Regions from separate parts of the Lysinibacillus sp. OL1 genome, predicted to be linked through region 1. Evidence: riboswitches for the same ligand, from Rfam matches in the RefSeq annotation. Region 1 holds a riboswitch; the other holds the start of a gene.
What was found. A riboswitch is a leader RNA that binds a small molecule or an ion and turns the genes downstream of it on or off. The one in region 1 is predicted to bind cyclic di-AMP.
Positions count from the first base shown of each region.

Region 2: it holds a riboswitch for cyclic di-AMP, as region 1 does, so the genes downstream of both, EW028_RS21875 (APC family permease) here and EW028_RS08370 (TrkH family potassium uptake protein) in region 1, are expected to answer to the same signal.

Region 1 covers NZ_SJDS01000003.1:238,225-246,261, forward strand. The annotation lists gene EW028_RS08365 (potassium channel family protein) at 1-109, opposite strand, end outside; gene EW028_RS08370 (TrkH family potassium uptake protein) at 135-1,472, opposite strand; cyclic di-AMP (ydaO/yuaA leader) riboswitch at 1,589-1,730, opposite strand; gene rpsU (30S ribosomal protein S21) at 1,984-2,157, shown strand; gene EW028_RS08380 (NfeD family protein) at 2,470-3,798, shown strand; gene floA (flotillin-like protein FloA) at 3,802-4,806, shown strand; gene EW028_RS08390 (hypothetical protein) at 4,833-5,309, shown strand; gene EW028_RS08395 (hypothetical protein) at 5,365-5,625, shown strand; gene EW028_RS08400 (sporulation protein YqfD) at 5,615-6,727, shown strand; gene EW028_RS08405 (PhoH family protein) at 6,730-7,686, shown strand.
Region 2 covers NZ_SJDS01000017.1:18,087-26,123, forward strand. The annotation lists gene EW028_RS21845 (InlB B-repeat-containing protein) at 1-2,446, shown strand, start outside; gene EW028_RS21850 (hypothetical protein) at 2,545-2,829, shown strand; gene EW028_RS21855 (response regulator transcription factor) at 2,948-3,643, shown strand; gene EW028_RS21860 (sensor histidine kinase) at 3,633-4,928, shown strand; gene EW028_RS21865 (PepSY domain-containing protein) at 4,925-5,596, shown strand; gene EW028_RS21870 (PepSY domain-containing protein) at 5,687-6,211, shown strand; cyclic di-AMP (ydaO/yuaA leader) riboswitch at 6,425-6,574, shown strand; gene EW028_RS21875 (APC family permease) at 6,693-8,037, shown strand, end outside.

The DNA of each region.
Region 1 (8,037 bases):
CTTCATTTATATCAATTCCTAATATTTCCTGTCCAGCTTCATGCAATCTGCGAGCGACGCTTGTTCCGAATCTACCTAAGCCAATCACAGCGTATTGTTTAATGGTCATAGCGTTCTGTCTTCCTCTCATTTGGTTATCCAATCATAATATTTCCTTTTGGGTGGCGGAAACTCTCTTTTTTTCTTCGTTTTGCAATGGCAAAAGCAATGGTTAGTGGTCCTACTCTTCCTGCGAACATTGTAATAATCAGAAGAAGACGACCAGCAGGTGTTAGCTCTGGAGTTAGGCCCATCGAAAGACCAACAGTACCAAACGCAGAGGTAGCCTCAAATAAGTACATCATAAAGCTATGATGCTGTTCCGTGATACTGAGAAGAATCGTCACGACTACAACAATTAATCCTCCACACATTGTAACCGTCAAAGCCTTTAAGATAGTTTCAGTAACAATTCTACGTTTAAAGAGAACGACATCTTCTTTTCCTCGAATTTGTGACCACATAGTAGCTACTAAAACAGCAAAGGTTGTGATTTTAATACCTCCAGCAGTCGACCCAGAGCCTGCCCCAATAAACATGAAAAGAATCATTAAAAATAATGTAGAATGCGTTAAGTCCCCAATAGCCAGTGTATTGGAGCCAGCAGTTCGTGGTGTAACCGCTTGGTAAAGGGAACCTAACACTTTACCCCATTCGGATAATGGTCCCAGTGTCTTTTGGTTGCCATACTCAAACAAAAATATCAAAATGGTTCCACTAACAGTGAGCAAAAGTGTCGTTACTAAGACTATTTTTGAATGGACAGAAAGCCTTTTAGTCACACGATATTCATATAATTCATTCATCACAATAAAGCCTAATCCGCCGATTGTAATAAGAGTACAGATGGTGAAAACAACAAAGGGATCATCAACATAGGCAGTCATTCCGTTAAAGCCACCCATTAAATCGAAGCCAGCGTTGTTGAAGTTGGATATGGCATGAAAAAATCCAAAATAAAGGGCCTTTCCAATAGGCATATCAAAAGAAAAACGAATGGATAGAATAAGACCACCGATTATTTCAATACATGCTGTAAAGAGTAATATTCTTTTCACTAATCGAACAAGACCAGCAATGGAGATATTATTAAATGCTTCTTTTAGCAGCAGTCTTTCTTTTAATGAAATTTTCTTTCCAAGCAGTAAAAATAATAATGTGGCAAATGTCATAAATCCTAAACCGCCAATTTGGATTAAGAATAAAAGAACCACTTCGCCAAAAGTAGAGAAGGTATCACCTGTATCGACTACAATTAAACCTGTGACACAAGTAGCTGATGTAGCAGTGAATAAAGCATCTAAAAAGGGCAAACCCTTCCCATCCTCAGTAGAAAATGGCATTGTTAAAAGAAACGTACCTATGGCAATGATGAGGGCAAAGCCCAATACAAGAACTTTGGGAGGATTTAATGCTCTTTTAAAATTGTTCATTTAATTTTTCCTCAATTCTGAATAGTAAACAACTGTTTGTTAGATGGCATAATAAAAAGACCTACGATTAGAGCATGAAAAGGGTAGAAAGCATGCTAATAATGGTGGTCAATAACGACCTCCTTCGCTTTAGCCGACGAAGTTAGCTGACGGGTAGGATGGCGAAAGAGCTTTCTCATCCCTTCTGCTAAAGCAGAATTAACCCCAAAAGATTGGTTCCTCCGTTCTCAAATAGTTGAGATTTGGCCGATATGAAATTGAATGTGATTTATTCTACGCCCTTATTCTATTTTTTGTAAACCCCTTAATTGTTAAGAAAATGTAATTATTTTTATTGTGGGCGAATTGTGTATGAATAATTCGAGCAAAAATAAAACCAAAAATTCACTTGATAATTTCGCATACTTTCTATTGACCATTATTAGACAATACGATATAATTTTTTAGTACACAACAGAAGGTGATTTGCCTAATTGTGTATTGACGTGTGTTCGGAGGGAGGGAAAGAGAGATGTCAAAAACTGTCGTTCGCAAAAACGAATCGCTTGAAGATGCTCTTCGCCGCTTCAAACGTACTGTATCAAAAAGTGGTACAATTCAAGAAGTTAGAAAGCGCGAGTTCTACGAAAAACCTAGCGTAAAACGTAAAAAGAAATCAGAAGCTGCACGTAAACGTAAGTGGTAATTTAATTTCCCATTAAAAATCCCTACGTTCATAACACGCAATTGTATGATTCACTGAGCAGACAAAGTTATACCTGAAATTAATCACATTTTTGATTAATTTCAGGTATTTTACATTGCTCAACTTTACGTACATATGAAAAAGCCGAATGAATCAAAATGATTTCATTCGGCTTTTTTTCGCATACTAAGTGTTGATAATTGGGATTAGATCTAGTGATAAATAAGTGAATAAATTTTTAAGATTTGTGAAACTTTTCGCATGATTGACCGTATATACAGAGGAGAGGCATGTTAGAAGGGAGGGGAAAAGATGCGAAAACGGAGAATCCTCAGCTATTTACTAGTGATATGGATGACTTTTTTGTTAGCGTTTCCATTAACTTCGGCTTTTGCCAGTAATAAGGTTTATCATGTTCCGATTCGTAATGAAGTAGAGCGAGGACTTCATGCATTTTTAGAACGAGCTTTTAAAGAGGCTGAAGAAAACAATGCAGAGGCAATTATCTTAGAAATACATACGCCTGGCGGTTTTGTGAATGCAGCAAGCGATATCGCCATGCTTATGGATGCAACGCAAATAAAAACGATTGCTTATATTAATAAGGATGCGCACTCAGCAGGAGCGTTTTTAGCCTTACATGCGGATAAGATCTACATGGTTCCAAATGGAACAATTGGTGCAGCAGCAGTTATCGATTCAGCAGGTAATGCAGCCGACCTAAAGGCCAATAGCGCTTGGCTTGCTCAAATGAAAGCAGCAGCAGAAACGTCAGGGCGCGACCCTAAATATGCATTAGCAATGGCAGATACCAACTATGAACTACCAGAATACCGTGCTGGCGGAAAGAATTTGTTAACCCTATCAGCCTCAGAGGCAGCAAAGGTTAAATATTCTGAAGGGACGGTTAAAGATTTTCAGGAGCTTTTAGAAGTAACCAACTTGAATGGTAGTGATGTTGTTCCCATTGAACCAACCTTTTCTGAAAAGTTAGCTCGTTTTATTACAAATCCCATCATTGTACCTATTCTATTGTCTATCGCTAGCTTAGGACTTGTGATGGAGCTTTATTCGCCAGGATTTGGTGTTCCAGGTATAATGGGCTTATCAGCACTTGGTTTATTTTTCTTTGGACATATGGTGGCCGGCTTTGCGGGATATGAAACATTATTGTTATTTATTGTTGGCTTAGCCCTTTTAATTGCAGAGTTTTTTGTCCCCGGTGGAATTATTGGTATTTTAGGTGGTGTCTTAATAGTACTAAGTCTGATACTGGCAGGTGCAAATATGATGCAAATGATAGTAGCAATTCTCATTGCGCTTGTGATAGCGATGATAGGAATGGTGATTCTGATGAAATTTTTCGGAAAAAAACTGCATGTCTTAAACAGGCTTGTGTTAATGGATGCAACCACGACAGAAGAAGGGTATGTATCCAATGTGAATCGCACAGAACTGTTAGGAAAAATTGGGAAAACGCTTACGCCACTTCGTCCATCTGGAACAATGGTACTTGGTAGTGAACGCATTGATATTGTATCAGAAGGTGGCTATATCGATGTTAATCAACATGTAGAAATTATTAAAGTTGAAGGCTCACGCATTGTTGTGAGACAAACAGATAAAGAGATGGAGGAATAGAAAATGGGTTTTGATTTAGCTTTGATTGGTCCTATTGCTGGACTAGTTATTTTATTCATTGTGCTTGCGGTATTCTTTACCTTTGTACCCGTAGCATTGTGGATTTCTGCATTAGCAGCAGGTGTACGTGTGAGTATTTTCACATTAATTGGGATGCGCTTACGTCGTGTTATCCCGTCTCGAATTGTTAATCCGTTGATTAAAGCACATAAAGCTGGTTTACCTGTAACGATTAATCAGTTAGAGAGTCACTATTTAGCAGGTGGTAATGTTGACCGTGTAGTGAATGCCTTAATTGCGGCTCACCGTGCCAATATAGAGCTGTCATTTGAACGTTGTGCAGCAATTGATTTAGCTGGGCGTGATGTATTAGAAGCTGTTCAAATGTCTGTTAATCCAAAAGTTATTGAAACACCGTTCATTTCAGGTGTAGCAATGAACGGGATTGAAGTAAAAGCAAAGGCTCGTATTACCGTGCGTGCCAACATCGAGCGTTTAGTCGGTGGTGCTGGTGAAGAAACAGTTATTGCTCGTGTTGGTGAGGGTATTGTTTCAACTATCGGTTCAGCGACACATCATACAGAAGTTTTAGAAAATCCAGATATGATTTCGCAAACAGTATTATCTAAAGGGTTAGATTCAGGAACAGCCTTTGAAATCTTGTCCATTGATATTGCCGATGTAGATATCGGTAAAAATATCGGTGCAGAATTACAGATTGAACAAGCACAAGCAGATAAAAACATTGCACAAGCAAAAGCCGAGGAACGTCGTGCTATGGCTGTTGCAAATGAGCAAGAAATGATTGCACGTGTTCAAGAGATGAAGGCGAAAGTAGTAGAAGCAGAGGCAGAAGTACCACAAGCGATGGCTGAAGCCTTACGTTCTGGTAATCTTGGTATTATGGATTATATGAACTATCGTAATATCCAAGCGGATACAGCGATGCGCGATTCGATTTCAAAAGTGAGCACAGATAAACCTGAAACAAATGAACCTAATGCTTAATAACGGAAAGGAGCAGAACTAATAATATGGAACAATTAATACTCTTTGCCATAATTGCCATAGTCAGCTCTATTTTCGGAAAATCAAAAAATAAAAAGCCTCAGAAGCAGATGCCTCCTTTTAATAAAGATACCGTGGTAGAGCCTCCAGTTACGGAGAAAGCGCCACATCGGACTGGGAAAGCACAGAGTTTTGAAGATTTTGCACGAGAATTTATAGGAGATTGGATTCCAGAAAATGAGAAAGTCGAGGAACCTAAAAAGTTTGTTGAAGCACAAGTGAAAAAAGAAATGCCAAGCTATGTTGCCCCAACTGTCATTCCCGCAGATATCCCTAGCCGTTCTTCTAATCGAGAAGGTCGAGGACGATTAGCTGCTGGAAAAAAGGAAGTGCAATCAGTTGGCACAAATTCGACTTTACAACTACCTCAATCTAAAAATGATCTTATGCAAGCAATCGTGATGGCTGAAATATTAGGTCCACCGAAATCAAAAAGAAAATAACTAGCATGTCCTCCTTTTTCGATGCATATATTGCCGAAGAAGGAGGCATTTTTTTATGAAAAAATTATTTCAATTAACGCCACTACTTGAGTTGTTAGAATACGAATCATTAAAAATTATTGGACCCTACCGTTTTATTCATGCAGATGCGACGACCTGTTCGTTTGTCTATGCAGATTATCATATTACTGTCAATGCGGATTCAGTGACAATCAATGCGCTCAAAGAAGAAATGCTACATCTCACTGTTGACAATCTACAGGAGCTTCATATGAAAATGACAAAGAATATGGGTGTGAGCAAAAATGTGGAATAATCGGCCAATTATTATACGTATAAAGCGCCATGAAAATGTTCATCCTTTTATTCAAGCATTGCACGCTCAACATGTCCCATTAAAGCGTGTTGTCTTTCGTGAGCAGGAAGTTTCCTTTGAAACGACGATGCATTATCTACCAAAAATTCGCCGTGTACGAAGACGTTTTCGCTTAAAAATGGCTGTATTTTATGCAGATGAGCTTCAAGTTTTTCGAGCGCAAATTTGGACTTTATTGGGCTTAGCCTTTATGATTGCTATTCCAATTCTTTGTGCACAAGTCATATGGCGAGTGGACATAGAAGCCGCAACACCAGAACTAGAGCAGCGTTTAGGTAAGACCTTTCATGAAACCTTTCAATTAGAAACCCCTTTATCTCAAAAAAGGTTACCTTCCAATACGGTTATACGACAAAAACTGTTAGAGCAACACCGAGAGCTATCATGGGTTCATATTGATAAACATGGCGGACGAGTAATTTTGAGACCACAAGAATCACCTAAACAAACAGAGCAAACAACTGATAAATTAGCCTCCCATATAGTAGCAACGAAAAGTGGTGTCATTACACATTTTAATATACAGCATGGCGAGCGAAAAATTTCAGTAAATGATACAGCCTACGAGGGTGACGTCCTCGTAAGTGGGGTATTAGAAAGTGGTACAGATCAAGTTTTTGTAGGGGCGAAGGGAGAGGTTTATGCAGACTATTGGCTTGAATGTTCATTTAAAATTCCAACAAAAATTACTGTGGAAACCTTGCAGCAAAAGCAATGGCGAGTGTTGATAAAGGGTATACATCAGGAAAAGGTGGATTATGTACAAAGAAAAGATTTACCGAATTGGCTATCCCCCTATGTTTCAATTGTAGAGGAGCAACAGACGAAAACGATGCAAGTAGAGTTAGATGAATCGAAAATTGAGTCATTGCTGATTCCTTTATTGCATGAAAAAGTATTACGTTCGTTACCTGCAAAAACAATCATCAAGAAAGAAAACCTTTTACAGGCAAAGTGGGGGAATGGTACAGTTGAAGGGAAAGTTCTATTTTTAGTCAATGAAAACATTGCAAGTCCAATACAAGGCCTACAAGGAGAATGATTATGTCAGAACAGTTAACTGTATTACAGGTGGATAATCCAAATGAAGCGGTTATGCTACTAGGTATTTCCGATGCAAATATGAAATTAGTTGAAGAAGCACTTAATGTTCATATCATTACGCGTGGTGAACAAATTCAACTTGCGGGTGAAGAAAATGCTAAGGAACAGGCAACATTTCTTCTGCATGCTTTATTGAAGGTCATTCGCAAAGGAATTAATATTGATCAACGTGATGTCACAACAGCTATTGAAATGACACAAAAAGGAACAATCGAGTATTTTGCAGAACTATATGATGAAGAAATAGCACGCACGACGAAAGGTAAGTCAATTCGTGCAAAAACAATTGGTCAACGAGAATACATACAAGCAATCCGTCATAAAGACGTTGTTTTCGGTATTGGTCCAGCCGGTACTGGGAAAACGTATTTAGCGGTAGTCATGGCAACACAGGCACTTAAAAACGGCCATGTTAAGAGAATTATTTTAACTCGTCCTGCTGTTGAAGCTGGAGAATCTCTAGGCTTTCTTCCAGGGGATTTAAAGGAAAAGGTCGATCCATATTTACGACCTCTCTACGACGCTTTAAACGACATCTACGGCTCGGAACAGACACAGCGGCTAATTGAACGCGGAACAATTGAAATCGCCCCTTTAGCCTATATGCGTGGCCGTACATTAGATGATGCCTTTGTTATTTTAGATGAAGCACAAAATACAACACATCAACAAATGAAAATGTTCCTAACTCGTCTAGGCTTCGGCTCTAAAATGGTCATCACAGGTGATAAAACACAAATCGACTTACCCAAAAATACAGAATCTGGCTTGATTGTAGCAGAACGTACATTAAAGTATGTTAAATCTATTCATTTCCAAGTACTAGAACAAGGCGATGTCGTACGTCACCCAATCGTAGCCAAAATCATTCAAGCCTACGAAGAACAGCAACTTTAGAATTGCCTAGCAATTCTAAAGTCTGCCCCGAAAGCGAAGCGACAGGGGCAACGAGGTTTAAAGTCTGCCCCGAAAGCGAAGCGACAGGGGCAACGAGGTTTAAAGTCTGCCCTGAAAGCGAAGCGACAGGGGCAACGAGGTTTAAAGTCAGCCCCGAAAGCGAAGCGACAGGGGCAACGAGGTTTAAAGTCTGCCCGAAAGCGAAGCGACAGGGGCAACGAGGTTTAAAGTCTGCCCGAAAGCGAAGCGACAGGGGTAACGAGGTTTAAAACATCCGTATAGTTAAAACCTAAACCACGAATTTAATCAAAATATGGAAAAAAATGTGACAGCTATGCGAAGATGCATAGC
Region 2 (8,037 bases), on a different contig from region 1:
GAATTTTAATACAGATGTGATAACAGAAAATAAAATCTTGTATGCAAAATGGTTAAAGAATTCGCATACTGTCACATTTCACTCTGATACAGACATTACAACTGTCGAAGTACCAGAAGGAGCGCTACTCAGCAAACCGAGTATTCCAATAAAAGAAGGACATAAATTTATTGGCTGGTTTAATGAAGAACGTACTACAGAATGGAACTTCGACACATTTAGGGTAACGTTTGATATAGATTTATATGCTGTGTGGTTGAAAAATGTATATGGTGTCAGATTTGAAGCAGGAAATAGTACTACCCCTATAATAATTGTCGCAGAATATGGAGATAAGTTGGAAGAGCCAGAACCGCCAATCTTAGCAGGACAAATATTTGCGGGCTGGTATAAAAACCCTGCTTTAACTAAACTATGGGACTTCGCAACAGATGTGGTCACAGAGCACACAACTTTATATGCAAAATGGGATATAGTGCAACAACAGTATGTGGTTCAATTTGAGTCAAATGGTGGAAGTCCGTTACCTAGCCAAACTATAAATTCTTATATGACGGCTACTAAACCAGAAAATCCCGTAAAAGTTGGATATACATTTGCAGGCTGGTATAAGGATAAAAAATTCACAACCCTATGGGAATTTGAAATAGATAAAGTGACAGAAAATATAACCTTATATGCGAAATGGGATTTAGTACAGCAATATGAGCTTAAATTTGAGTCAAATGGTGGAAGTTCAGTTCCAAGTCAAACTTTTACTTCTCCTATGAAGGCTACTAAACCAATTAATCCAACAAAAACGGGGCATCTATTTGTAGATTGGTATAAAGACGCAGAACTCCATAGTCTATGGAATTTTGAGATAGATAGGGTGACGGAGGATACAACTTTATATGCAAAATGGGAAAAGGTCATCCCACAATATACGGTGGATTTCGAAACAAATGGAGGTAGCACAGTAGTATCACAGAAGGTAACTGAAGACACCTTAGCAATAAAGCCAGCAGACCCAACAAAAGCTGGATATGAGTTTGCAGGTTGGTATACAGATGCTGTATTCAGTACACCATGGAATTTTACAACGGATAAGGTAACCGAAAATACAACTTTATATGCTAAATGGAAAAAGGTAGTCGTACAGTATACGGTGAATTTTGAAACGAACGGCGGAAGTGCGATTCCGTCTCAAAAAGTTACTGACAAAGCTAAAGTGACTAAGCCAGCAGATACTACAAAGGCAGGTCATATATTGATAGGGTGGTATAAAGATAAAACGTTGAGTATCCCATGGGAATTTGATATAGACGTGGTAACCGAAAATACAATTTTATATGCAAAATGGGAAAAGGTCATCCCACAATATACGGTGGATTTCGAAACAAATGGAGGTAGCACAGTAGTATCACAGAAGGTAACTGAAGACACCTTAGCAATAAAGCCAGCAGACCCAACAAAAGCTGGATATGAGTTTGCAGGTTGGTATACAGATGCTGTATTCAGTACACCATGGAATTTTACAACGGATAAGGTAACCGAAAATACAACTTTATATGCAAAATGGGAAAAGGTCATCACACAATATACGGTGGTTTTCGAAACAAATGGAGGAAGTGCAGTAACATCACAGAAGGTGATTAAAGATACCTTAGCAACAAAGCCAGTAGATCCAACAAAGGCAGGTTATTTATTTACAGGCTGGTATAAGGATATTGAACTGACGATACCATGGAATTTTTCTAAAGATGTAGTGAAGTCCAGTATCACATTATATGCTCATTGGGTAACAGACGATTCATCGGGTGGTGGAGGAAGTATATCTCCGAATCCAACCCCGATACCAGAGCCAGCCATACCTGAAAAACAAGAACCTAGACCTGAAGAACCAATTGATCCACAACCAACAGAGACAACACCCCAACCAGAGCCAGATATCATCTTCTCAGATATTTCTAAAGGACATTGGGGCTGGGCGATGATTCAGGAGATGGCAAAGCAGGGCATTATTACAGGCTATCAAGATGGCACCTTCAAGCCAAATGCACCAATTCAGCGCCAGCATGCTGCCCTGATATTAACAAGAGCGTTAGCGCTAGAACCGAAAAAAGACGCACGAGAATTTGACGATATACCTAAAAACCATCTCTATTTTGGGGTAATCGATCAGGTGCAACAAGCAGGTCTGTTTGAAGGCATAGATGGGGATTTCCAGCCAACTACTAATATGACACGTGCCCAAATGGCAAAAGTATTAGTCCTTGCCTTTAATTTAACTTCATCGAATAAAGATACTTTCAAGGATGTGCCAAAAACACACTGGGCACATAACTTTATAGCTATACTCGCAGGAAATGGGATCACAATTGGAAATAATGGCAACTTTAGACCAAATGATCCTGTAACACGTGCGGAGTTTGTAGCATTTTTGTATAGAGCTTTGCATCAATAATTAAAAACCTCACCAATCGCTATCCATAAAGCTTTTGGTGAGATTTTTTTGTTCAAATTATTAACATTACTCAATAGTGCGTAAGGATGTAAATTATTATGCTAATAGAAAAGGAAGTGTTTCTATTGAAAATTGCTCGTCTTATCTTCTTCATATTATTCTTAAGTTTAGCTTTTGTATCGATTAAACTTTCAATCAAAACAGATGAAAGGAATTATGATTGGCGTAATAACTCTGATGGTACAGTGACCATTATTCATTACAATGGTCCACATATGGAATTTCCCTTTCCAAGCCGTTTAAATGGCAAAAAAGTTGCTAAAGTAAGCTCAGGGATTTTTCAGAAAAGGGATATATACAGCTTTTTACCAAAAGTTTATTAGTTAAAGACATACTCTGTGTCAAAAAAAGAAATGTATTGTCTTTCTCATCATTTTCTAATTAGACTTTCACCACTTGTATCGTATACGATGAAAAGAAAAGGCGAAGGACGGATTCGACATGACACATCGAATTTTAATTATAGAAGATGAAGAAAATATTGCGAGAGTGCTACAACTGGAGCTTCAATTTGAAGGATATGAGGCAGCGATGGCCCATACAGGAGCAGAAGGCTTACTACAATACCGTGAGCAGCAATGGGATTTAATTTTACTTGATATCATGCTACCTGAGATGAGTGGTATTGATGTGCTAAAGCGTATTCGTGCAACAGAATCCCAAACACCTGTTATCATGCTAACTGCCAAAAGTGAAGTAGAGGATAAGGTAAAGGGCTTGGATTTAGGAGCCAATGATTACGTGACAAAGCCTTTTGAAATTGAGGAGCTACTGGCACGAATTCGCAATGCATTACGGTTTTCGCAGAAGGTGAGTCCAAAGCAAGTTGCACTTACATTTGGCCATTTATCGATAAACGAGCAAACAAGGGAAGTTGTATATTTTGATAAGGAAATTCAGCTGACACCTCGTGAGTATGATTTGTTGTTCTATTTACTAAAGCATCCTAAACAGGTACTGACAAGGGAGCAAATATTAGAGGCTGTGTGGGGCTATGATTATTATGGGGATACAAATGTTGTGGATGTTTATATACGTTATGTCCGACAAAAGCTTGAGGCTGCTAATCCAACACCTCTTATTCAGACAATTCGAGGTGTTGGATATGTGCTAAAGGAACATCGTTATGAGACTTAAAACAAAAATTCATCTACTAACAACATTGCTTATGCTAGTTATTGTAGTGGCAACAAATAGTGGAATTTATTTGTTGTATGAGAAATTTGCCTATGATACGGAATATAATCAGCTCCAGTCACGGGCAAATGATTTAAGCTCTACACTGAGTCAGTTAAATGCACAAACCAACCTACAGCAAGTATTAAGAGCTTATATGCCCACAGAGGGTGCTGTTTATATTTATGATGGTGAACGCTTGAAAACAAAGGTTCAAGCTACCCTTGAAATGCAAGAAGTCCCTGCCATTACCTACACTATGCCTGCTATTTGGATCGACGGAACGGTAGTGGATATAACATTACAGCAATCTATGGAAGAAGTAGAACGGACATTAGATTTGTTAAAGGTCATCTTAGTTGTTGCATCTGTCGTGGCAACGATTCCAATTTTCCTAGCGAGCTTGGTACTTGGGCGACTTATTTTATTACCGCTAGAACGTTTAAATGAGACCATGCGCAAAAGTGCATCTACTGGGAAATATGAAAAAATAGATACTACAGAAAAAGGTGGCGACGAGTTAACAAACATTAACCGTACTTTTAATATGATGATGGAGAAGCTTGAACAACATTATCAAAAGCAACAAGAATTCGTATCAAATGCCTCCCATGAGTTAAAAACCCCTATAACTGTCATTGAAAGTTATGCAAAACTCCTCCTAAGAAGGGGTTTTGATAATCGGGAGGTTGCTCAGGAATCCTTACAAGCCATTGCCAATGAATCATCTCGTATGCATGAAATGGTGTTGCAATTGCTAGAACTAGCTAAAAACAAAGAGCAATTGGACGTTCATTTCGAACAACTAGAGCTTGCCCCTTTCTTAAATAAAGTAGCTTCACAAATGGAACAGGCTTATCATCGAACATTTAGAATTGATGCGCAGATTCCAAAATTTATTTATAGTGATGAAAAAATATTGAAGCAACTACTTTTTATTTTGCTGGATAATGCTAGGAAATATAGTAAGGATGAAGTACGTATTCAAGTCACCGAAACAACCAATCAAGTACGTATTACCATCCAAGATTTTGGTATGGGTATTCCAGTCGAGCATATTCCTCATTTGTTTGAGCGTTTTTATCGTGTAACAGAGGATCGTAATCGTAAAACAGGAGGTTCAGGGCTAGGGCTAGCAATAGCGCATGAACTGGCACAACAATTAGGTATAACGATAGATGTGAAAAGTAAGCTTGGGGAAGGCTCAAGCTTTACTTTATGTATACCAAAGGAGGAACAGCAATGAAAAAGTGGATGTTAGTAATTGTTGTTATTATCCTTTTTTGTAGTGGAGTAATTTGGTTTGTTCAACATCGTTATTTTTACGTTCAACCTCTTAGTGAAGCGCAGGCTATTCGGCATATTGAGACTATCTACAATGGTCATGTTACACAGGTTGAAAAACAAGGAAATACCTTTGAAATGCTTTTTACGCGTGACGATGTCAAGTATGCAGCTATACTCGATGTTACGACACAACAGGTGACTGATCTTATCCTGAAAGAAGGACATAGTAAATTACTATTAACAGAAAAGCAGATCAGACAAATGGTTAAAAAGGAATATGGAGATGTAGAAAGCGTTATGCTTACAGACTCCATTTACACTGTACGTGTTGAAAATGAGGAAATTCAAAAGGATTTAACGTTTGATGGTTATACTGGCGAACTACTGGCTGAGAAAAAGGTTGAGCCACAAGAACAACCTATCGAAGAGCCTATTATAACTGAGCAACAGGCCATTCAAATAGCTCTTAAGCAATTAAAGGGTGAAGTGGATTCAGTTGATTTTGAAGAAACCTCAGAGGGTGGTTATTATTTAGTTGAGATTGAAACGCAGGAGGACGAAGCTACATTTCAAATTCATGCTGTTTCAGGAAAAGTACTGTCTGTAACATGGGATGACGATCATTAAATCATTCTCATGAAATTCTAATGTTTCTCTTATAGTTCTATCATCTTCACTTGGTAAGCTAAGTTTAGATAAAACAAAGGAGAGATGAACATGAAAAAAATGATCATGATTCCAGCACTAGTAATGACACTGGGAGTGGGTGCAGCGATTGGCTCGACGACTTTATTATCAGGAAATGCCCAAGAAAAAAAGGTCTTATCCATGCAGGAAATTGAGAAGAAAGCTCTAGCGGTAGTGGATGGTACAGTTGCCAATATCGAATTTGACCAAAATCAGTTTAGCTCTATTTATGAAGTAGAGGTGTATAAAGATACAGAAGAATATGATTTAAAATTTGATGCTTATAGTGGAAAATTGCTCAAGCAGAAAAAGGAACGTCTAGATGACGATGATTGGGATGATCATATTCCTGCTACGACTGCTACAACAAAAATAATTACAAAAGAGCAGGCTATCAAGACAGCCCAAACAAAAGCAAAGGGTAAAGTGACAAAAATTAAGCTTGATGATGGTGTATATGAAATTGAACTGAAAGACGGTCAATATGAATACGAAGTAGATGTGGATGCAGTCTCTGGGAACATTATCGACTTTGAACAAGGCTTTGATGACTAATATAATGAGCTGTCTTGAAGGTAGAATATACCTTTAAGGCAGTTTTTATTGTTTATATTGTGGGTTTTGACTAGGTATTCAGGAAATTTTCTTTAAGAAGCGATTATTTATATGTTCAAAAAAAGCCTATGCTTTTACTCAAAAAAGAGAAAAATTTTCTTCTTTACTTTTTTAATTAGCAGGCGTAATATGACATCATTATAAAAGTTTCAAATTTCTAAATCGCTGAAGCAACTAAACGCGGGGGAACCAATTTTGATGGATGGCATAGCCATTCTTGGGGTGAATCTCTTCCTTGTGGAGGAGTAGGGCTACTCAGGCCCGAATCCGACAGCTAACCTCGTAAGCGTTAAGAGCAGAAAAGTGGAGCTTGGCAGACGGATGAGCGTCTACAAGTCTTATTTAGTGATGACTTGTAGGCGTTTTTTGATGTAATTTAGAAAGGCGAAACACATTCTATGAAACTAGAAGGTGTTTATCAATGAAATCCTCATTCAAACGTTATGTAATCGGCAAACCATTAAGATCCGATGCGTTAGGGGAACAAAAGCTCAGTAAAACAAAGGCACTGGCCATATTATCGTCAGATGCATTGTCATCAGTAGCCTATGGACCAGAACAAATTTTAATTGTCCTAATGACGGTAGGTGCAATGGCGTTTTGGTATTCTTTACCTATTGCCGCTGGAGTGGTTATTCTACTCGTGGCACTGATTTTATCCTATCGTCAAGTTATCTTCGCCTATCCACATGGGGGAGGCGCCTATGTCGTATCACGAGAAAATTTAGGCGTGAATGCAGGTCTTGTTGCAGGGGGTTCTTTGCTTGTTGATTATATTTTAACGGTAGCAGTAAGTGTGTCGGCCGGGACAGATGCCATTACATCTGCATTTCCAAGTCTTCATGCTTATAATGTACCCATTGCTATTATATTTGTGATTTTCTTAACGATTTTAAACTTGCGAGGTGTAACAGAGTCAGCTTCTATCTTGGCGTACCCAGTTTATCTATTTGTAGGCGTTATGCTGTTGCTAATCGGGATTGGGCTCTATAATGTGGCAACTGGACAGGTGCCTGCAGAGCTACATCCAAAGATTGGCACACCAGTGGCAGGGATTAGCCTATTTATTTTATTAAAGGCATTTGCTTCAGGAAGCTCAGCGTTAACTGGAGTAGAGGCTATTTCTAACGCCATACCTAATTTTAGAAATCCTGCTCCAAATAATGCTGCTAAAACGCTTTTAGCAATGGGCGCCATTTTAGCCGTTTTATTCATCGGGATTGTTAGTCTAGCTTATTTTTATGGCGTTGCACCAACAGCAGAAGCAACAGTCGTTTCCCAACTAGCAGAAGCTAGTGTTGGTCGGAATTTTCTTTATTATATTGTACAGGGGACAACGGCAATGATTTTAGTACTTGCCGCAAACACAGGATATTCAGCATTTCCCTTGCTTGCTGTGAATTTATCGAAGGATGGTTTTATCCCACGAATCTTCCAAATTCGTGGGGACCGTCTTGGCTATTCAAATGGTATTTTAATGCTAGGTATTGCAGCCATTTTTTTAATTATCCTTTTTGACGGGGCCACAGAGCATTTAATTCCGCTCTATGCAGTAGGCGTATTTATTCCCTTTACATTAGCGCAAACGGGAATGATGAGAAAATGGTGGCGCGAAAAACCTAAAGGCTGGGTAGCAAAATTTACGATCAATACAATTGGGGCTGCTATCTCTTTCATCGTGGCAATGATGTTTTTTGTGACAAAAATGCCTCAAGTATGGCCAGTGTTTATCTTTTTACCAATTATTATTTTTGTATTCCATCGCA